3 regions of the Citrobacter europaeus genome follow, and region 1 is predicted to be linked to each of the others. Evidence: predicted binding sites of a transcription regulator. Region 1 holds the regulator's gene; each other region holds the start of a gene.
The links. Region 1 encodes Fur, which represses iron uptake genes when iron is present. Its sites were predicted from a motif close to ATAATAATGAGAACNACTATCAA; they were not measured.
Positions count from the first base shown of each region.

Region 2: the regulator Fur is predicted to act here: its motif matches at 5,214-5,236, upstream of feoA (ferrous iron transporter A).
Region 3: the regulator Fur is predicted to act here: its motif matches at 4,331-4,353, upstream of efeU (iron uptake transporter permease EfeU).

Region 1 is NZ_CP148084.1:3,544,102-3,551,208, reverse strand. Features, by position in the region: gene WHR59_RS16810 (MFS transporter) at 1-425, opposite strand, end outside; gene tcuB (tricarballylate utilization 4Fe-4S protein TcuB) at 479-1,618, opposite strand; gene tcuA (FAD-dependent tricarballylate dehydrogenase TcuA) at 1,605-3,008, opposite strand; gene tcuR (tricarballylate utilization LysR family transcriptional regulator TcuR) at 3,106-4,032, opposite strand; gene fur (ferric iron uptake transcriptional regulator) at 4,161-4,607, opposite strand; gene WHR59_RS16785 (ryhB-regulated fur leader peptide) at 4,600-4,686, opposite strand; gene fldA (flavodoxin FldA) at 4,897-5,427, opposite strand; gene ybfE (LexA regulated protein) at 5,583-5,870, opposite strand; gene ybfF (esterase) at 5,999-6,772, opposite strand; gene seqA (replication initiation negative regulator SeqA) at 6,966-7,107, shown strand, end outside.
Region 2 is NZ_CP148084.1:342,191-349,297, forward strand. Features, by position in the region: gene gntX (DNA utilization protein GntX) at 1-298, opposite strand, end outside; gene bioH (pimeloyl-ACP methyl ester esterase BioH) at 336-1,106, shown strand; gene WHR59_RS01585 (Rpn family recombination-promoting nuclease/putative transposase) at 1,151-2,101, opposite strand; gene feoC ([Fe-S]-dependent transcriptional repressor FeoC) at 2,291-2,527, opposite strand; gene feoB (Fe(2+) transporter permease subunit FeoB) at 2,539-4,857, opposite strand; gene feoA (ferrous iron transporter A) at 4,876-5,103, opposite strand; gene WHR59_RS01605 (Tex family protein) at 5,536-7,107, opposite strand, start outside.
Region 3 is NZ_CP148084.1:3,146,227-3,153,333, reverse strand. Features, by position in the region: gene putA (trifunctional transcriptional regulator/proline dehydrogenase/L-glutamate gamma-semialdehyde dehydrogenase) at 1-1,529, opposite strand, end outside; gene putP (sodium/proline symporter PutP) at 1,952-3,460, shown strand; gene efeU (iron uptake transporter permease EfeU) at 4,411-5,244, shown strand; gene efeO (iron uptake system protein EfeO) at 5,303-6,430, shown strand; gene efeB (iron uptake transporter deferrochelatase/peroxidase subunit) at 6,436-7,107, shown strand, end outside.

The DNA.
Region 1 (7,107 bases):
ATTTCAGACAGATAAACCGAGACGCCGCCCAGCTCCACGCCCGCAGAGAAGCCCTGTAATAATCGACCAACTAATACCAGCACAGGAGCCAGCAGGCCAATACTTTGATAACCGGGAACAAGGGCAATCAGCAGGGTACCGCAGCCCATAATCGCCAGCGTCACCATCAGTCCCTTACGGCGACCAATTCTGTCGATGTAAGCGCCCAGCACGATTGCCCCAACCGGTCGCATTAAGAAACCCGAGCCGAATACCGCGAAGGTCAACATGAGCCCGGCAAATTCACTCTCCGCAGGAAAGAAAGTCCTGGCGATATAGGTGGCGTAAAAACCGAACAGAAAAAAGTCGAACTGTTCGAGAAAATTACCGCTGGTTACCCGCAGTATTGCGCCGAAAGTTCCGGCGCGCGATGGTTGTTGTGTCATTGGGTTTGCTCCACTGTCCTATCATAATATTTATAGAGGTAAGAGTTTGCGGGTTAGTCGCCTGTGACCCCCGCCTGTTTGCCGCGCCGTTTCTCAATCGCCCACTTGAGTAAGGCTGCGCAGCGGTAAAATCCATGGGCAAATTTTCCGTAAGGAATGGTCAGAAAAAGCGCCATGACCACACCGAGATGAATGGCCAGTAAAATAGCCATCCATGAAGTGTCTCTTCCCGCCAGCAGCGCCAGACCGGTCAGACTGGTCAGCAGCAGCAGCAAAATAAAACCGCGATCCATCGGTTTCTGCCTTGCGTCGCCATGTAGCGGTGAGCGTTTGAGATTGAGCCATAGCAAGCCAGCCGGGCCGACAACCAGGCCAATGCCACCCAACGTGCCCAGCATCACCGGAACGCTGAAGAACGGATAGGGAGCTTCTATGCCTGCAAAGTAGTGATAGCCCGTTGCGACCACGGTGGCGGCAAAGCAGAGCATAAAACCGTAGAAGGTAAAGTGATGGAAGCGGCGGCGCATCAGGGTGAAGGCATCATCCGCTTCGTTACACCCTTTGCCGTGGCCACCATCGAGATATTTCAGCGTCAGTGCATCGTGTGAGGCTTCAGCAATCTCGGCGGAACGCGGCATACCCGGAGAGATCTCGCGCCAGAAGCGGATCACGCCCGCCATCAGCAAACCGATCGCCAGAATAAAGACCGAACCAAACATCCAGGCCAGCAGGTTATGCGGGAAAATTTGATAGAAATCCCCGGCCAGCGGAGGATGGAATAGTGAACCTTTCAAACCGATGGCGAGGAGTAAAAACAGGATCAGACCGAAAACCAGCGCCAGCGTCACGGTGACACCTGCGCGACGATAAAGCGCGCCAAAGGCGGCGGGTTGCGCGTAGTGCTGATAGGTTTCGAGCCGGACTTCCGCCATCGCTTTCGGTACGTTGATGGCAAATTCATGAGGTGGGGCGTACTGACACGCGTGCAGGCAAGCGCCGCAGTTATGGCACAAGTTTGCCAGATAATTGATATCCGCTTTACCGAATTCCAGGCGCTGCGTCATGGCCGGGAACACGGCGCAAAATCCTTCACAATAGCGACAGGCGTTGCAGACCTGCATCACGCGTTCAACTTCCGCTTCCGGTTCAGTGATAATTTGCGCTTCGATAATCAGTTTCTCAAGCTGCCTCATGACGAGTCTCCTTACGTGCGGCCAGCGCGGCTTCTTTTCCGGCAATACGGCCAAAGGTTGTGCCGATTGACATGCCCACACCTGCGGTGTAGCCCTTGCCCAGCACGTTGCCTGCCATCATCTCTCCGGCGACGAACAGGTTACGGCTTGGCTGCCCGGCAAAGTGAACGGCAGCGCGCTCGTTCACTTTTAACCCGAGATAGGTGAAGGTGATCCCTGGTCGCAGGGCATAGCCGTAGTATGGCGGTTGGTCCAGCGGTCGTGCCCAGTGCGTTTTCGCGGGTAGCAAATCTTTGGTGGCGCAGTTATCCAGAACGGTATGGTCGAACTGGCCGGGCTGGCAGGCGTTGTTGTACTCCGTCACGGTGTGGGTAAAGCGTTCACCATTCAGCCCCAACTGATGAGCCAGTTCTGCCAGCGTATTGGCCTGTGCGCCAGGAAAGACCGGAGGCATGAAGTGGCCGATGGCTTTACTGTCGATGATGGAGTAACCAATCTGCCCTGGCTGTTGAGCGACCAGACGTCCCCAGATGGCGTAGCGTTTCGGCCAGAAATCTTCGCCCTCATCATAAAAACGCTCAGCGTCACGGTTGACGACTATGCCGAGCGAAACGCAGTCCACGCGGGTGCAAATTCCGCCGTCATATAATGGCGCTCTGGCGTCAATGGCTACGCAGTGTGACTGGGAGGGTTCGCCGATAATGTCGGCTCCGGCATCCATCATAAATTTGAGCAGTACGCCCTGGTTAAAGCGCGTACCGCGAATCAGGAAGTTATCCGCAGGCCACTCGCCGCGCTCGTTCTCTCCCCACGCTTCTCGCAGCCATTCGCGGTTAGACTCAAACCCGCCCGCGGCAAGCACGCAGGATTTCGCTGTGATACGCTCGTTGCCTGACAGCGCCGCCACGAACTCGCCATTGTGCAGTTCAAGCGCCTGCACCGGTGTGTTATAGCGGATTTGTACGCCCAGCTTTTCTGCGCTGCGATAATAGGCATTCACGAGAGCTTTACCGCCCCCCATAAAAAAAGCGTTGGTTCGCGCCACGTGTAAAGCGCCAGAGAGTGGAGGCTGAAAATTGACGCCGTGCTGGCGCATCCAGTCGCGGCAATGTGATGAGGTACGGATCACCAGACGCGCCAGGGCTTCGTTGGTATTTCCTTCTGTTACGCGCTGCAGGTCTTGCCAGAACTCCTCTTCCGGATAGCTTTCTACCAGCACATCCTGCGGCGCATCATGCATACAGCGCAGATTACGCGTGTGTTGGGAATTTCCCCCACGCCATTCCCGGGGAGCCGCTTCGAGTAGTAAAACGGAAGCGCCTTGCTCCCGGGCGGTAAGGGCAGCGCATAAGGCAGCATTGCCACCGCCAATCACCAGAACATCAACCATCGTATACTCCATTACCATTTAACTAATTGTTAAATTTGTAATTGAAATGTATACGTGCGGCTTGTGCGGGCGCTATGACGTAGCGCTAAAGAGGGCTTTAGTTATTGTAAAGGATGGCACCTGGCCAGCTTCCTGCTTCTACCAGTTGATGCATCACTTTCGTCAGTACCACGCGGGCAGCGAGGCCCGCCGGGGTGAGCTCATCGTCAGATAGGCTCACCAGAAAATTGGGGCGGCTAAGTATCGGATTATGGACGCCGATCACTCTTAGCGTCTCTTTATCGAGATGGGAAATCGCCGCTCCGGGTTGAAGAGTGGCGCCAATGCCACTGCGCACGGCGCGCATCAGCAGCGCCAGACCATCAATTTCTGTAGCGATCTCAATGTTCAGCGCGTGTTCCTGACTAATTGCCTCCAGCCTGCCGCGCAGACCGTGGCCTGGGCTTGGCATTATCAATGGAATACTCGCCAGTTGGGCAGGCGCAATATTGTCATCGGCAATATCAGCCAGTAGGGCATGGGTCCCAATCAAAAACAGCCGTTCTTCGAGAATCGGTCTGGCACTCCAGCGCAGGATCTTTTCTTTTTGAAACACCACAGCCAGATCAATCTGGCGGGTATTAATCATCCGTTCCAGATTACCAGAGAGACTTTCCACCACGTGCAGGCGAACATCGCTATAGCTTTCCCGCATGGCGTGAATAAAAGGCATACCGAGAACGGAAGCGGTACTGGGAGCCATACCGACGCTGACGTGCCCGGAAAGCCGGGACTCTCGTGCGGCGAGGATCGCATCGTCTGCGTGACGGAGCGCCAGCTGCGCCTGGGAGTAAAAAGCCAGTCCGGCGCTGGTCGGCGTCACGCCTCGCGAGGTGCGCTGCAGCAGGCGAATAGCGAGTTCGTTTTCCAGACGCGACATTTGCTGGCTGAGTGCCGAAACCCCGATATTGAGATCGAGCGCCGCGCTACCCATGCTGCCGGTTTCTACAATGCGCACAAAATAGCGTAGCTGGCGAAGTTCCATTTCGACTCTCCGGAAGGGGCAATTGATTTTTACATTAAAGCAACACAGGAGCGGAGGGAAGGGGAAAAGGGCAGGTAACGCCCATAAAAAAAGCCAACCGGAGGGTTGGCTTTTCAGAAAGCATTACATTATTTGCCGTCGTGGGCGTGCTCATCTTCGCGGCAATCGCCTTCGGCGCAGTGACCGTAAAGATAGAGGCTATGGTTAGTTAAGCGAATGCCATGTTTAGCCGCAATCTCACGCTGGCGGGCTTCGATGGAATCATCGCTGAACTCGACCACTTTGCCGCAGTCAAGGCAGATGAGGTGATCGTGATGATGCTGTTGAGTCAGTTCGAAGACGGATTTACCACCTTCAAAATTATGGCGGGTCACGATACCGGCATCATCAAACTGGTTCAGCACGCGATACACGGTCGCCAGACCAATTTCTTCACCCATATCGATCAGGCGTTTGTATAAGTCTTCCGCACTGACGTGATGGTTATCCGGTTCCTGAAGAACTTCCAGAATTTTTAAACGAGGAAGCGTTACTTTCAGGCCAGCCTTCTTTAATGCGGTATTGTTGTCAGTCATGCGGAATCTGTCCTGTAGCTAAACGATTCACTTCATTAACAGAAGTGACAGAAATTGCACTTGAGATAATGCGATTCATTATAGAACTGCCATGGCTAAATGAAAACTGCAAGTCTCTGGCATATATTGTTAATCAAAACGTGGTATCGCCGACAAACACACTGTGCAACACCCGATTGGCATCCAGCCATTGTACAGGGTCAGACGAAAAAGTTACAAATTTGTAGCAATTATTTTGATTGGTTTTATCTATTGATGCGGCGCAGATGGAAATCTGCGCCGCACGAAATCAGGCATTGATGATTTCGTCGAGGTGCAGCTCTTCAGAGATCTGCTTAACCCATTTTTCTACGCGCTCAGCGGTCAGTTCAGGCTGGCGATCTTCATCGATAGCCAGACCGACAAAGTGGTCGTCGTCAGCCAGACCTTTGGACGCTTCAAAGTGATAACCCGCTGTCGGCCAGTGACCAACGATGGTTGCGCCGCGCGGTTCGATGATGTCGCGAATTGTGCCTAACGCATCGCAGAAATATTCTGCGTAATCTTCCTGGTCGCCGCAGCCGAACAATGCAACCAGTTTGCCGTTAAAATCAATGTCTTCGAGGGTTGGGAAGAAATCGTCCCAGTCACACTGCGCTTCACCGTAGTACCAGGTTGGGATGCCGAGTAGCAGAATGTCATACCCTTCGAGGTCTTCTTTGCTGCTTTTTGCAATGTCATGAACATCGGCAACGTCTTTACCAAGCTGTTTTTGAATCATTTTTGCGATGTTTTCGGTGTTACCGGTGTCGCTGCCGAAAAAGATGCCAGTGATTGCCATGAGTAAAATAACCTCTTGAAACTTATTGAAATGGTGGTGGCGCATTGCCCACGGATAAGGGCAATCATAGCAGAACAGTCAGGCATGCGGAAACAGCAAACACGCAGGACTGCACTCTGTGCTACACGATTTATGATTTAGAGCAGAAATTCAGACTAAGCCTGACCGCGCAATGCGCTGAGTTGGGCCATCAGCATCTCTTCGATGAGTTCACTGCGACTCATATTGCGCGCCTCGGCCAGCTCGTTCAGAGCGTCAACGGCATCAGCGTTCAGTTTCAGTTCGACACGCTTAAGCCCGCGAACTTTATCGCGTTTAAGCTGATTACGTTTGTTAATACGTAACTGTTCATCACGCGAGAGCGGATTAGTTTTGGGTCGTCCCGGGCGACGCTCCTGCGCGAACAGATCTAATGTCGTACGGTCCGTTTGTTCTTTGGCCATGATCTTGGTGACTTCGGGGAAACAATCAGCCAGGCGTCTGCCCGGATGGATAGCGCGCCATAATACATCAGCAGGGGGGACACGCCAACGCCCACGCGCGTAATCGCGCGCAGACGCTGAGTTTTTAATCAGTTAGCCTGCTCGTCCAGATAACGACGGATGGCGCGCAGCACCGCCTCCGGTTTTTCTGCATGCACCCAATGACCCGCGCCAGCAATAACGTGCGCCCGAGCCTGCGGGAATTGCGCCAGCAGCTGTTCGCGATACGCTTCGGTAACATACGGTGAGTTGCCGCCAGGGATAAACAGCGCCGGGTGCTCCCACGGCGGAATGGTCTCCCAACCGACGATATGGGGATATTGATCCCACAGCACGGGAACGTTAAAACGCCACTCGCCGTCGACAAATGATTTCAGCAGAAATTGGATAACGCCTTCTTCTTGCAGATGTTGACGCATGACGCTCGCCGCCTGCTGACGCGAAGTGGCCTGCGCATCGGTTACAGCATTGATTGCCGCAAAAATCTCATCGTGACGGCGCACATGATAGTCAACGGGGGCGATGTCGATGGCCACCAGCCGTTCGACACGCTCCGGGGCCAGTGCGGTCAACGCCATGACGGCTTTACCCCCCATCGAGTGACCAATAAAGATCGCTTTATCTATCTGCCGATCGTCCAGAGTATCCAGCAGATCTTGCGCCATGGCCGGATAATTCATCTCAGGCGAGCGAGGGGAGAGTCCATGGTTTCGCATATCAACCTGGATGATATCGTGATCGGCTACCAGGGAGCGCGCCAGGATCCCCAGGTTATCCAGACTGCCAAACAGGCCGTGAACCAGGACGATGGGAGAATTATTGTGCAGGTTTTGCGCAGATTGCGCTCGGATATTCAATTTCATGGCAAAGTTCTTTTTTTCACACTCACGGGTTAGGGTATCATGTTGACCATTCTGCCACATGGCTGCAACAACTACGGTTACTCCGAGTTTTGCCCGCCACCAGGCTTGACGCTATCCGCTGTTGGGATTTGTCTTTACACTACGCGTGTTGACCCAACAACTTGTATTCAGCTAAACACTGCACTGGATTAAGATGAAAACGATTGAAGTTGATGATGAACTCTATAGCTATATTGCCAGCCACACCAAGCATATCGGCGAGAGCGCATCCGACATTTTACGGCGTATGTTGAAATTTTCCGCCGCATCACAGCCTGTCACTCCGGTAGTTAAAG
Region 2 (7,107 bases), 1.9 Mb from region 1:
CCAGCAACAGTAAACGTGACAGGGCGCAGGCCATTTCGCTGCGTCGCGAAAACTTGAGCTGGTGGATAAGCCCGCTCAACGGTGGAATGTAGTCGCTGACCGTGACCAGTCGCTGCCACGGTGGTGGTTTTTGCAGGCATCGCCCGCAGGGAATGACGGTATGAGCGGCAGGGAGGCCACATTGAGGGCACAGGCTGCCGCGCTGACGCGTTGCCCGCGTGCAAACAGAGCAAATCCCCCAATGCCCCAACGTCAGGGGCATTCGGCATAGCCAGCACAATCCCGGTACTGTTAGCATAGAAGCATCCTTTCAGGCTAAAAGAGAACAATAACTGATGAATGACATCTGGTGGCAGACCCAGGGTTCGGGAAATTGCCATCTTGTGCTGCTGCACGGATGGGGACTGAATGCGCAAGTCTGGAATTGCATAAGTGAGGAACTGAGCTCGCATTTCACGCTGCATCTTGTCGACTTACCGGGATTTGGCCGCAGCCAGGGTTTTGGTGCAATGTCGCTGGAAGAGATGGCTGAGCGGGTATTAAAACAGGCGCCGGAGAACGCTATCTGGCTCGGCTGGAGTCTGGGCGGGCTGGTTGCAAGCCAGGTGGCGTTAACGCATCCTGGCCGTGTTCAGGCGCTGGTGACCGTGGCGTCTTCCCCTTGCTTTAGCGCGCGAGACGAGTGGCCGGGTATCAAGCCAGAAGTGCTGGCAGGCTTCCAGCAGCAGTTGAGCGAAGATTTTCAGCGTACGGTGGAGCGTTTTCTGGCATTGCAAACGATGGGTACGGAAACCGCGCGTCAGGATGCGCGAGCGTTGAAGAAAACGGTGCTGGCTTTACCCATGCCGGAAGTCGAGGTGCTTAATGGCGGGCTGGAGATCCTGAAAACAGTCGATCTGCGTGAGCCGCTGTGCTCGGTGGATATGCCTTTCCTGCGGATGTATGGTTATCTTGACGGGCTGGTTCCGCGCAAAGTTATCCCGATGCTGGATGCCCTGTGGCCCCAGAGCGAGTCGTTGGTGTTTGCTAAGGCGGCGCATGCGCCATTTATCTCGCATCCTGCTGAGTTCTGCGCAGCGCTGGTGGCGTTGAAGCAGCGGCTATAAATTCGTTGCGTTGCCCGGCACAGCCACGCTTGCCGGGCTTGAGATTAATGACTGCGCGCAGCCAGATCCTCAGCGGTCAGACCGGTAATTCTGAAGATGGTCAGCGGGTCTATACCATCAGCCTGCATGGTTGATGCAATTCGTAAAGCTTCCTCTCGTTTGCCTTGTTGCAGACCTGTTTGTAACCCCTCTTGTAGCCCTTTCCTATGACCTTCCTGAAGACCATTAAAGTGCCCTTCTTGTCGTAATCTTTCGGCGATAGTCATCAGCTTTTCCTTATGTTGGGGTAAACGTTCGGCGACTTCATATAGGAACTCGCCAAAATGTGCGGTGTCCCCGGCCTGCAGTAAATAATTAAACAGGGCTTTCAACTGGTTGTCATTAGCGTGTCCTTTAACAAGCAGGATGGCCAGCTTTTCTACCAGCCCCATCAAATCGCGTTTACGAATATGTTTTTGGATGAGTTCCAGCAGCGCCATCCGACGATGCTGCATGATCTCGTCATCGGGCACGACGGTGATATCGATCAGTGGAAACGCGGTACTATAAAGTTGTCTGGCGGATTCAGGGTCATCAAACTCGTCCAGCCAACAAAGTGAGTAGGGGTATGGGCTTGCTGAGCCATGATAAAAAAGCATGGGGATCACCAGCGGGAGTTTCTTATGGCCTGCCGCTAAATGGCGGTGCATTACCGCAATGGCATAACGCATCAGCCGAAATGCCATATGGCTATCGGCGGTGCTCTGATGCTCAATAATGGTGTAAATATAGCCATCGCCTTCGCGCGTTTTTAACGACCACAGCACATCGGAATAGTAGGCGCGCAAATCGTCCTCAATAAAACTGCCGGATTCCAGTTGCAGCGTTTTAAGATCGCAAAGTTTTTGCAAAGAGGCTGGAAGATGAAGCTGAATAAAGTCGCGTGCGGTCGCAGGGTTGTTTAAGAACGTTTTGAAAATCGCGTCATGCGGTGTAGCTGTCGTGTCAGTATTCATGGCGATCCGTCACCTGAGAAACAAGATGACGGGACTCTACTTCTCTGGTCGGCAGTAATCATCCACGAGTTGATAACGATGCGCGGCAGGCTGGAGGATAGATCTGTTTTGCTGAAAACAGAGAGGTCTTTGTGGAATCCATTACGCAAAAAGCCGGATATCAGCTTAAACGCTATATCCGGCATCGAACTAGCGTAAAGCCCACCACTCGCGCAGGCAGGCTTTACCTTGCGGACAACTTTTGCAGCTTCCGGAGAGACACCCGTCGGCATCTTCCTGAATCCGCATCGCTTTGCCCATCTTTTCTAACTGATTCAGCATGGCGTCAATCATGGGCTGCGGGGTATGCAGCGTGTGGCTAATTTGTGTCGCCTCCATGCGCCCCCGCAAAGCCAATAAATCACGAACCTGAATAAGCGATGCCATCGTCGATAACCTTAGTGGCAATCGCCAGTGGTGCTTGAACAACAGGAACTTGCCGTCCTGTTGGTTGCCAGCAGCGCGAGGTCCACGCGGCTGCGAGCTCGACGCAGCAGGCCCAGCAACACGATGTTAAACAGGATGACGGCTAAAATGCACACCAGACTGTAGGTCGGGTGTTCTTTGTAGCTGACCGTCTGATAAAACAGCGTCGACAGAGAGTAGGCGATGTTCAGACCCCACAGAATCGAGAAGCTCATCCAGCCACGGCTGGATTCACGTGCGATTGCGCCCATCACTGAAATGCACGGTACATACAGCAGAACAAAGATCAGGTAGCTGTACGCGGCGGCGGCGCTGCCAAATTTCTCGCCCATCACGCCCATTGCGCCTGTCGCCATTTCACCGTCGCCCTTGCTGGCTTCGATAGGGTTAGCCAGCACGCTCAGGCTGAAGGTGTCTTTCAGGCTTTGCCAGGTTTCATCCACCGCGCCGAGCAGTTCGTCACCGAGGTGGAAATCTGCCGGATTGAACTCTTCTTCCTGAATGTTTTCTGCGGTATAGAGCGTGTTCAGCGTACCGACAACCACTTCTTTCGCCATCGCGCCGGTAAACAGACCTACGGTTGCCTGCCAGTTATCTTCGTGAACGCCAATCGGCTTAAAGACAGGGGTAATAACGCGGCTAACGGAGGCCAGAGCAGAGTCGTTGATGTTGTCGACGATTTTTCCGCTCAGCGAGAAGCTGTTAAACGCGCTGAGGAAAATGCTGACGATGATGATGACTTTACCCGCGCGCAGAACGAAGCCTTTCAGGCGTTGCCAGGTCTGAATGATCAGACTCTTAATGTGCGGCACGTGGTACACCGGCAGCTCCATCACGAACGGCGTTGCTTCACCACGCATGATGGTGTGTTTGAGCATCAGACCGGTCAACACCGCCATAACGATACCCAGCACGTACAGTGAGAAGACCGCCAGCGCGCCATTCTGACCAAAGAACGCTGCGGCGAAGACGGCGAAAATCGCCAGACGTGCGCCACAGGACATAAACGGCGCCATCATGATGGTCATCAAACGCTCACGCGGGGCATCCAGCGTACGTGCGCCCATTACAGACGGTACGTTACAGCCAAAGCCGACGATCAGCGGGACAAACGATTTGCCCGGCAGTCCCAGCGCCTGCATCAGTCGGTCCATCACAAACGCGGCGCGCGCCATGTAGCCGGAGTCTTCAAGGAAGGAGAGGAACAGGTACATCATGCCGATTTGCGGTACCAGCGGCAGCACGGTGTTAATCCCGCCGCCAAGGCCCTGGGCCAGGAAGATGGTAAGCCAGTCCGGGAAGTGCAGCGTGTAGCCAATCCACTGAATACCATGGATAAAGAGCGCCACGGAGCCGACGTCAAACAAGGGCTGCAGCGCGCCGCCAATGTTGATGGCGAGCAGGAACATCAGGTACATCACGAACAGGAAAATCGGCAGACCAAGGAAGCGGTTAAGGACGATTTTATCTACAGCGGTGGTGAAACGGCTTGGCTCTGCCGTCAGGGTGTTACTGACGGTATCGCAGATAGCGGCAATGCACTGATAACGCGCATCGGCGATATGCAGCGCCGGATCGTCCATGGTCTCGCTCAGGCGCGCAATGGCGGCATCAAGGTTTTGCGCGGCATCGCCGGCGTAAGCACGGCTGTAGATATCGCCTTCCAGCATCTGCAGGCCCAGCCAGCGACGCTGTTTAAGCGGCATATCTTTGGTCATCGCGTCGGCCAGGGAATCCGCTTCTTGCAGCAGCGGCTGGGCATAATGGACCAGCTCGACGGTGTCGTTTTCTTTATAGCGATCGATCGCCAGCTTCAGCGCTTCAATGCCGCGAGCGCGGGTGGAAACCAGCGGAACCACCGGGCAGCCAAGACGAGCGGAGAGGGCGTCGATATCGATACGGATTTGCTGCTTCTCAGCGATATCCAGCATGTTCAGCGCGACGATGCAGGGGATGCCCAACTCAAGCAGTTGCAACGTCAGGTAGAGGTTGCGCTCAAGGTTTGAAGCATCGACCACGTTGATCAAGAGATCCGCGTCTCCGCTTAAAATATAGTGGCAGGCAATCTGCTCATCGAGAGAGGTTTGCGATGAGATTGTCGTCAGAGAATAGGTGCCGGGTAAATCGACCAGTGTGACCTGATGGTCCGTTGTGGCGAAATGACCTTCTTTACGCTCAACGGTAACGCCAGCCCAGTTGCCTACACGCTGGCGTGCGCCGGTGAGCTGGTTGAATAAAGTTGTCTTGCCGGAATTAGGATTACCAATTAAACCAATGGTTAGTTTTTTCATTTTTATAGACTCACTGTATTAACAGGAAACCGCTTCCACTTCTAATAACGCCAAATCCTTTTTACGCAATACCAGACTTACGCGACGCGTTTCGATATGGATAGGATCGCCGAGCGGGGCGACGCGTACCACGTTGAAGGATGAGCCGGGTAGCATGCCAAGTGACAACAGTTTCTGACGATAAGCTGGGCTGATTTCACGGGCAAAACCGGTAATTTTCCACGCACTGTCAGGAGTGAATTGCATAGGGACCTACTTATATCTCGCTAACTGGATGATTACCTCATGGGGCGAAAGGGCGGCATGAGACCAGATGATTAGCCAACGTAAGGAAAGAGTAAATAATCAACAAATCAATGATAATGAGAATGGTTTCTATCATCAATAGAATAAATGTGACGGAATGTACAATTGGATAATAATTTGAGCCAATTTTGATATTCCTCAATATTTATTCTGGTTGGGCATGAAGGATTCACGGAAGTAATTAGTGGGGATCTTAATGTTTAATTAAGGTTTCATCTGTTAATGAAGTGATAAATATATTGTGGAGCAAAGCGGGAAATAGATTAAATATGCCGGATGGCGACGCTCATGTGTCTTATCCGGCCTACAAATTAATGGCGACAACCAGGCCGGAGAGGGTGTTTACTCCACCATCCGGCACACGGTTTAAACTTAGCGCTTTTTACCCATTGCCGCCGCCAGCGCATCCATCATGGCGCTGTTGCCCGCAGGCTGGGCGTCACGACCACGCGGTTTCGCGGCTTTCGGCGCCGGGCGATTGCTCTGAGTGCGATCGTTATTCCCGCCGCCGCGACGCGCATTGGTTTCACCCGGCTGCTCGTCCAGACGCATGGTCAGCGCGATACGCTTACGCTGCAGGTCCACTTCCAGCACTTTCACCTTCACAATGTCGCCCGCTTTCACCACGGTGTGTGGATCTTCGACGAACTTATTCGACAGCGAAGAGATATGCACCAGACCATCCTGATGCACGCCAATATCAACAAACGCGCCGAAATTGGTGACGTTGGTGACAGCCCCTTCCAGAATCATTCCCGGCAGCAGATCGTTCATGGTTTCGACGCCATCAGCAAACTGCGCGGTTTTAAATTCAGGACGTGGGTCACGGCCCGGTTTTTCCAGCTCTTTGATGATGTCGGTGACGGTCGGCACCCCGAAGCGTTCGTCGGTAAAATCGGCGGCTTTCAGATTGCGCAGTTCGCTGCTGTTGCCCATCAGATCGCGCAGCGATTGCTCGGTGGCGGCCAGAATGCGTTCCACAATCGGATAAGCTTCCGGGTGAACGGTAGAGGCATCCAGCGGGTTATCGCCGTGGTTGATACGCAGGAAGCCCGCGCACTGTTCAAAGGCTTTAGGCCCCAGACGGCTGACTTTTAGCAGTTGCTGACGGTTCTGGAACTGACCGTTCTCATCGCGCCAGGCGACGATGTTTTGCGCCATCATGCGCGTCAGGCCGGCAACGCGGGTCAGCAGTGGTACGGAGGCGGTATTCAGATCGACGCCGACGGCGTTCACACAGTCTTCCACTACCGCATCCAGCTTACGCGCCAGCTGCGTCTGGCTAACGTCGTGCTGATACTGGCCCACACCGATAGATTTCGGATCGATTTTCACCAGCTCAGCCAGCGGATCCTGCAGACGACGGGCGATAGACACCGCACCGCGTAGCGAAACGTCGAGGTCCGGGAACTCCAACGCCGCCAGCTCGGAAGCAGAGTAAACCGATGCCCCAGCTTCACTGACGATCACTTTCTGTGCGGTCACTTGCGGGAACTGCTTCTGTACGTCGAGGAAGAAACGCTCGGTTTCGCGCGACGCCGTACCGTTACCAATCGCCACCAGCTCAACGTTATATTTTTCGCATAACCCCGCAACGGCAACAGCGGCTTTGGCGGCCTGGCCGGTATGCGGATAAATGGTATCGGTCGCGACCAGCTTGCCGGTACCGTCAACTACCGCCACTTTTACACCGGTACGCAGACCAGGATCGAGCCCCATGGTGGCGCGCAGTCCGGCCGGGGCGGCCATCAGCAGGTCATGCAGGTTACGGGCAAAGACGTTGATCGCTTCATCTTCCGCACGTTCGCGCACGGTACCCATCAGCTCGGTTTCAAGGTGCATCAGCACTTTGATGCGCCACGTCCAGCTAACCACGCCTTTACGCCAGCTGTCGGCAGGTGCATTGTTCAGGCGCAGTCCCAGGTGATCCTGGATAATCTGCTC
Region 3 (7,107 bases), 400 kb from region 1:
AACTCGTACTGACCCGGATAGTAGTTCTGACCGGCTAACTGATAAATTGCCGCCAGCGTATGGGCGTTGTGGGTGGCGAACTGCGGGTAGATCAGATTCGGTACCGCAAGCAGTTTTTTCGCACAGGCCAGATAGGAAACATCGGTGTACACCTTACGGGTGTAGACCGGATAGCCTTCCAGACCGTCCATTTGCGCACGTTTGATTTCGCTGTCCCAGTAGGCGCCCTTAACCAGACGGATCATCAGGCGACGGCGGCTGCGCGTGGCGAGGTCAATCAGGTAGTCGATAACATACGGGCAGCGCTTCTGATAGGCCTGGATAACAAAGCCGATACCGTTCCAGCCCGCCAGTTCAGGTTCAAAGCACAATTTTTCCAGCAGATCGAGGGAGATCTCCAGTCGGTCGGCCTCTTCGGCGTCAATGTTGATGCCGATGTCGTACTGGCGCGCCAGCAGTGTAAGCGACTTCAGACGAGGATAGAGTTCATCCATTACGCGATCGTACTGCGCACGACTGTAACGCGGATGCAGCGCCGACAGCTTGATAGAAATGCCAGGCCCTTCATAGATACCGCGGCCATTAGAGGCTTTACCAATGGCGTGGATCGCCTGCTGGTACGAAACCATATAAGCCTGGGCATCGGCGGCGGTCAGAGCCGCTTCGCCCAGCATGTCGTAAGAGTAGCGGAAACCTTTTTCTTCCAGTTTACGCGCGTTAGCCAGCGCTTCGGCGATAGTCTCTCCGGTGACGAACTGCTCGCCCATCAGGCGCATTGCCATGTCGACGCCTTTACGCACCAGTGGTTCACCGCTCTTGCCGATAATACGGTTGAGTGAGCGTGAGAGGCTGGCTTCGTTATGCGTAGAAACCAGACGACCGGTAAACAACAGCCCCCAGGTCGCCGCGTTGACGAACAGGGAGGGGCTGCGTCCAATGTGCGACTGCCAGTTGCCGTTGCTAATTTTGTCGCGGATTAACGCATCGCGGGTTGCCTTATCGGGAATACGCAGCAGGGCTTCCGCCAGACACATCAGCGCGACGCCTTCCTGTGAAGAAAGGGAGAATTCCTGCAATAAACCTTGTACCATCCCGGCGCGGCCGCTGGCGGTCTTCTGGTTACGCAGTTTGTCGGCCAGATCGTACGCCAGTTTATGCGCTTGCTCGGCGATGGGTTGCGGCAGACGTGCCTGCTCCATCAGCATCGGCACTGCGTCGGTTTCGGCGCGGCGGTACGCGGCGGTAATTGCCGCGCGCGAAACTGACTGCGGCAGGATCTGTTCGGCAAATTCCAGGAAAGGCTGATGCGCTTCATTCTGCGGCGTGGTTGACTCCTCACCCTCATTCGCGGCACCCGCCAGCAGGGCTGGCAGCTCAGGAAGCGCGTCGTCATTTTCCAGTCTTTCGAGATAATTAAAGATGGCTTGTTTGATCAGCCAATGTGGCGTGCGATCGATTCGTGATGCTGCTGTTTTAATACGCTCGCGAGTGGCGTCATCCAGCTTAACCCCCATCGTGGTGGTTCCCATGCCGTTTACTCCTGTTGTACTTAAATACGGGGCTGATAGTTACCGAGAAATATCTACTATGTTGCAACTTTGTGCAACCATGTTAAATGTGACTTGGTTTGCAAGCTTGGAAATGAATGAAATGTTAATAAATATGAGCGTTATGAAAGAGGCTGTAATAATTGCCGAATCTTTTTCTCTGCGGTAGTTAACACTTTTAAAAGGTGCAACCGTAAAAAGTGTGAGAGAGTGCAACCTACAGAAAAATGCTATCTACTCTGGATCAAATTTGATGTAAATGATGTGTTAAATCGATTGTGAATAACCATCGCTTCCGGCAGGATACGGTCGCCCTGGTAAACATAGATATCTTTGCCACGTTCCGGCAGGGTAATAAAACGGCAAGCCACGGCATTGCTGATACATAATTTTGGAGAGTTTTGATGGCTATTAGCACACCGATGTTAGTGACATTCTGTGTCTATATTTTCGGCATGATATTGATAGGGTTTATTGCATGGCGTTCGACCAAAAACTTTGACGATTACATTCTTGGTGGACGCAGTCTGGGTCCATTCGTGACCGCGTTATCCGCCGGGGCATCTGACATGAGCGGCTGGTTGCTGATGGGTTTGCCTGGCGCGATTTTCCTGTCGGGCATTTCAGAAAGCTGGATCGCCATCGGCCTTATTTTGGGCGCATGGATCAACTGGAAGTTGGTGGCCGGACGTTTACGCGTACATACCGAATACAATAACAATGCGCTGACGTTACCGGATTACTTTACCGGTCGCTTTGAAGATAAAAGCCGAATTCTGCGTATTATCTCCGCGTTGGTTATTCTGCTGTTTTTCACCATCTATTGTGCTTCAGGGATTGTGGCAGGGGCGCGTCTGTTTGAAAGCACCTTTGGCATGAGCTACGAAACAGCGCTGTGGGCGGGCGCGGCCGCGACGATCATTTATACCTTTATTGGTGGTTTCCTGGCGGTAAGCTGGACAGATACCGTCCAGGCCAGCCTGATGATCTTTGCTCTCATCCTGACGCCGGTAATGGTCATTATTGGGGTAGGTGGATTTGAAGATTCGCTGGAAGTGATTAAACAAAAGAGCATTGAGAACGTGGACATGTTCAAAGGGCTGAATTTTGTTGCCATCATTTCCCTGATGGGCTGGGGTCTGGGTTACTTTGGCCAGCCGCATATTCTGGCGCGCTTTATGGCGGCAGATTCCCACCATAGCATCGTTCATGCTCGCCGTATCAGTATGACCTGGATGATCCTGTGTCTGGCAGGTGCCGTGGCCGTAGGCTTCTTTGGTATTGCTTACTTTAACAACAACCCACAGCTTGCCGGTGCCGTTAACCAGAACGCCGAGCGTGTGTTTATTGAACTGGCGCAAATACTGTTTAACCCATGGATTGCCGGTATTCTGCTGTCTGCGATCCTCGCTGCGGTTATGTCGACTCTGAGCTGCCAGTTGCTGGTGTGTTCCAGCGCAATCACCGAAGATTTGTACAAAGCGTTCCTGCGTAAAAATGCCAGCCAGAAAGAGCTGGTATGGATTGGCCGCATCATGGTGCTGGTCGTGGCGTTGGTGTCCATCGCGCTGGCGGCGAATCCGGAGAACCGCGTACTTGGTCTGGTAAGCTATGCCTGGGCCGGCTTCGGCGCGGCGTTTGGTCCGGTAGTCCTGTTCTCCGTAATGTGGTCGCGTATGACCCGCAACGGCGCGCTGGCGGGGATGATCATTGGTGCGGTGACGGTGATCGTCTGGAAGCAGTTTGCCTGGTTGGGTCTGTATGAAATCATCCCGGGCTTTGTTTTCGGCAGCATCGGTATTGTGGTCTTCAGCCTGCTGGGTAAAGCGCCATCAACGGCTATGCAGCAACGTTTTGCCGAGGCTGATGCGCATTATCACTCAGCTCCGCCATCGCGTTTACAGGCAGAATAATCTGCCTTTGTCCTCAGGCTCGCTGTGTGCGCAATACCGTTCGGTTAAGCATGTATGGAGAACGTTTTACCCTGAATTAGTTTCCGTTCACCTTATGTGCATTGCTTCTCTGATATCGCTATACCTGTGAAAGTGCAAGGGAGGCTCACCGCCGCCTCCCTTGCATCCCAGGCTCCCGGCGGGAAAATCGTCGCTGCGCGAGCTATTCGTCTTATGCCGTCTGCCTGTCGGGTCGGGGCCGAGCCTGCGTCCCTGCAGGCCGTCCCCTCTGTCCGCATCCCTGCGGACAGACCCGGTCAGCCGTCAACGCCTCATCGATTTTCAGCCGGACCGGGGTCATCGCTTCAACGCTCTGACTTTCAGCTAAATCTTTTTTGCTGTTCAAATATATTCAAATAAAAGTGCAGGAGGTCAGGTGTGGCTGGTCCGGCTGAAAATTGCCGACGTGTTTCCGTAAGGCCGGGAGAGCCAGCATGGATGCTGGCTCAGGGCGCGCTTTGCAGGGACGCTACCTCGCGCCCGACCCGGTCGCCTGGAGGAATAAACGGAGGGGACCGCGGAGCGGCAATTTTCCCGCCGGGAGCCGGGATTGTAAAGGGCGTGGCGGAGAACGCCCTTTACACGTTCACAGGAATCGGTGCTTCAGAGAAACGATGTACATGAGGTGAACGGAATCCTTTCTCTGAAATAGCATGTTCATTACCTTCGCGAATACAGGTTGATGCTTTCTGATACACAGGCGTTAACTTAATGACATTGCCGCATGTGGGGGCTTTTATTACCTACGCTGCAAGCTCGCTATAACCGTTACCCGCCTAACTGTTTACATTAAGTCATCATTCTCAAAACATTCTGCTTGAGTTTTTCTTTACTGTAATGATAATCACTATCACTGTAATTTACTTTTCTTTTCATCAATTGACCGAGAATAACGTTTAAGGGTTCTTCGCATGTTTGTTCCATTTCTAATTATGTTGCGCGAAGGGTTAGAGGCCGCGCTGATTGTCAGCCTGATTGCCAGCTACCTGAAACGGACTCAGCGTGGTCGATGGATTGGTGTGATGTGGATTGGTGTTCTGCTGGCGGCGGCATTATGCCTGGCGTTAGGAGTTTTCATCAACGAAACCACCGGTGAATTTCCGCAAAAAGAACAGGAGCTGTTTGAAGGCATCGTGGCGGTCATTGCCGTGGTGATCCTCACCTGGATGGTGTTCTGGATGCGTAAAGTTTCGCGCAACGTCAAAGTCCAGCTTGAACAGGCTGTCGATAACGCGTTGCAGCGTGGCAACCATCACGGCTGGGCGCTGGTGATGATGGTCTTTTTTGCCGTTGCCCGTGAAGGGCTGGAGTCGGTGTTCTTCCTGCTGGCCGCATTCCAGCAGGATGTAGGTATCTGGCCGCCGTTAGGCGCGATGCTGGGACTGGCTACCGCAGTGGTACTGGGATACCTGATTTACCTCGGCGGCATTCGCCTCAACCTCGGGGCATTCTTTAAATGGACCAGCCTGTTCATTTTGCTGGTGGCTGCCGGTCTTGCCGCTGGGGCGATCCGCGCTTTCCACGAAGCCGGTTTGTGGAATCATTTTCAGGATGTGGCGTTTGACCTGAGCAGTGTGCTGTCGACGCATTCGCTGTTTGGCACATTGATGGAAGGCATTTTCGGCTATCAGGAAGCGCCAAGCGTGAGTGAAGTCGCTGTCTGGTTTATCTACCTGATTCCGGCGTTGATTATGTTTGCGCTACCGCCGCGTTCAGGCACTACGGCATCGCGTACCGCACCTTGATCAAAAAGCGATGCAGAATATCTTTTAGTTACAACATACTTATTTATAGGGCCAGGTTATGACGTTTAATTTTCGCCGTAGTGCGCTGCAGTTGGGTATTGCCGCGCTGTTTGCCTCCGCTTTTACTGCACAAGCCGCCGATATTCCGCAGGTGAAGGTCACGGTTAACGACAAACAATGTGAACCGATGACGATCACGGTAAACGCCGGGAAAACGCAGTTCATCATCCAGAACCACAGCCAGAAAGCGCTGGAGTGGGAAATTCTTAAAGGCGTTATGGTGGTTGAAGAACGCGAAAACATTGCGCCAGGCTTTAGCCAGAAAATGACGGCTAACCTGCAGCCCGGTGAATATGATATGACCTGCGGTCTGTTGACTAACCCGAAAGGTAAACTGATCGTAAAAGGCAGTGCAACAGCGGATGCCGCACAAAGCGATGCTCTGCTGAGTCTGAGCGGCGCGATTACCGAATACAAAACCTATGTGACAGCCGAAACCGCGCAATTGGTTGCGGGGACCAAAGCCTTCACCGATGCGATTAAAGCCGGCGATCTGGAAAAAGCGAAATCGCTGTACGCGCCAACCCGTCAGCATTATGAACGTATTGAACCGATTGCTGAACTGTTCTCCGATCTCGACGGCAGCATCGATGCGCGTGAAGATGATTATGAGCAAAAATCCGCCGATCCCAAATTCACCGGCTTCCACCGCCTGGAGAAAGCGCTGTTTGGCGACAATACCACTCAAGGTATGGACAAGTATGCCGACCAATTAAACAGCGATGTTCTTGACCTGCAAACGCGTATTAGCGAGCTGGCTTTCCCACCGTCTAAAGTGGTTGGTGGGGCAGCAGGGCTGATTGAAGAAGTTGCTGCCAGCAAAATCAGCGGGGAAGAAGATCGCTACAGCCATACCGATTTGTGGGATTTCCAGGCCAACGTCGATGGTGCGCAGAAAATTGTCGATCTCCTGCGTCCTCAGTTACAAAAATCCAATGCTGAGCTGCTGGCGAAGGTGGATGCGAACTTCAAAAAAGTCGATACCATTCTGAGCAAATATCGTACCAAAGACGGCTTTGAAACCTATGACAAACTGACCGAAGCCGATCGAAATGCGCTGAAAGGGCCAATCACGACGCTGGCGGAAGACTTGTCGCAATTACGCGGTGTTTTGGGGCTGGATTAAGCACTATGCAGCAAGATAATGAAAACGGCGTGAGCGAACCGTCACGCCGACGTTTACTGAAAGGGATGGGCGCCCTGGGTGGCGCGCTTGCGCTTGCCGGGGGATGTCCGGTTGCCCACGCGCAAAAACCGCAAAGTGCACCGGGAACGCTGTCCCCTGATGCACGTAGTGAAGCGCAACCGTTTTATGGCCAGCATCAGGCGGGCATCCTGACGCCGCAGCAGGCATCGATGATGCTGGTGGCGTTTGATGTTCTCGCCAGCGATAAGGCCGATCTCGAACGTTTGTTTCGGTTGTTGACCAGCCGGTTTGCGTTTCTGACCACCGGCGGACCGGCTCCGGATACGCCGAATCCACGTCTTCCCCCTATGGATTCAGGTATCCTCGGCGCATATATTGCGCCAGACAACCTGACGATGACGTTGTCAGTCGGCTCCTCGCTGTTCGATGAACGCTATGGCCTGAAATCGCAGATGCCAAAAAAGCTGCAAAAAATGACCCGCTTCCCGAATGATTCACTGGACGCGGCGCTGTGCCATGGCGATATGCTGCTGCAGATTTGTGCCAACACGCAAGACACTGTCATCCACGCGCTGCGCGATATCATTAAACATACGCCCGATCTCCTCAGCGTGCGCTGGAAACGTGAAGGGTTTATTTCCGATCATGCCGCGCGT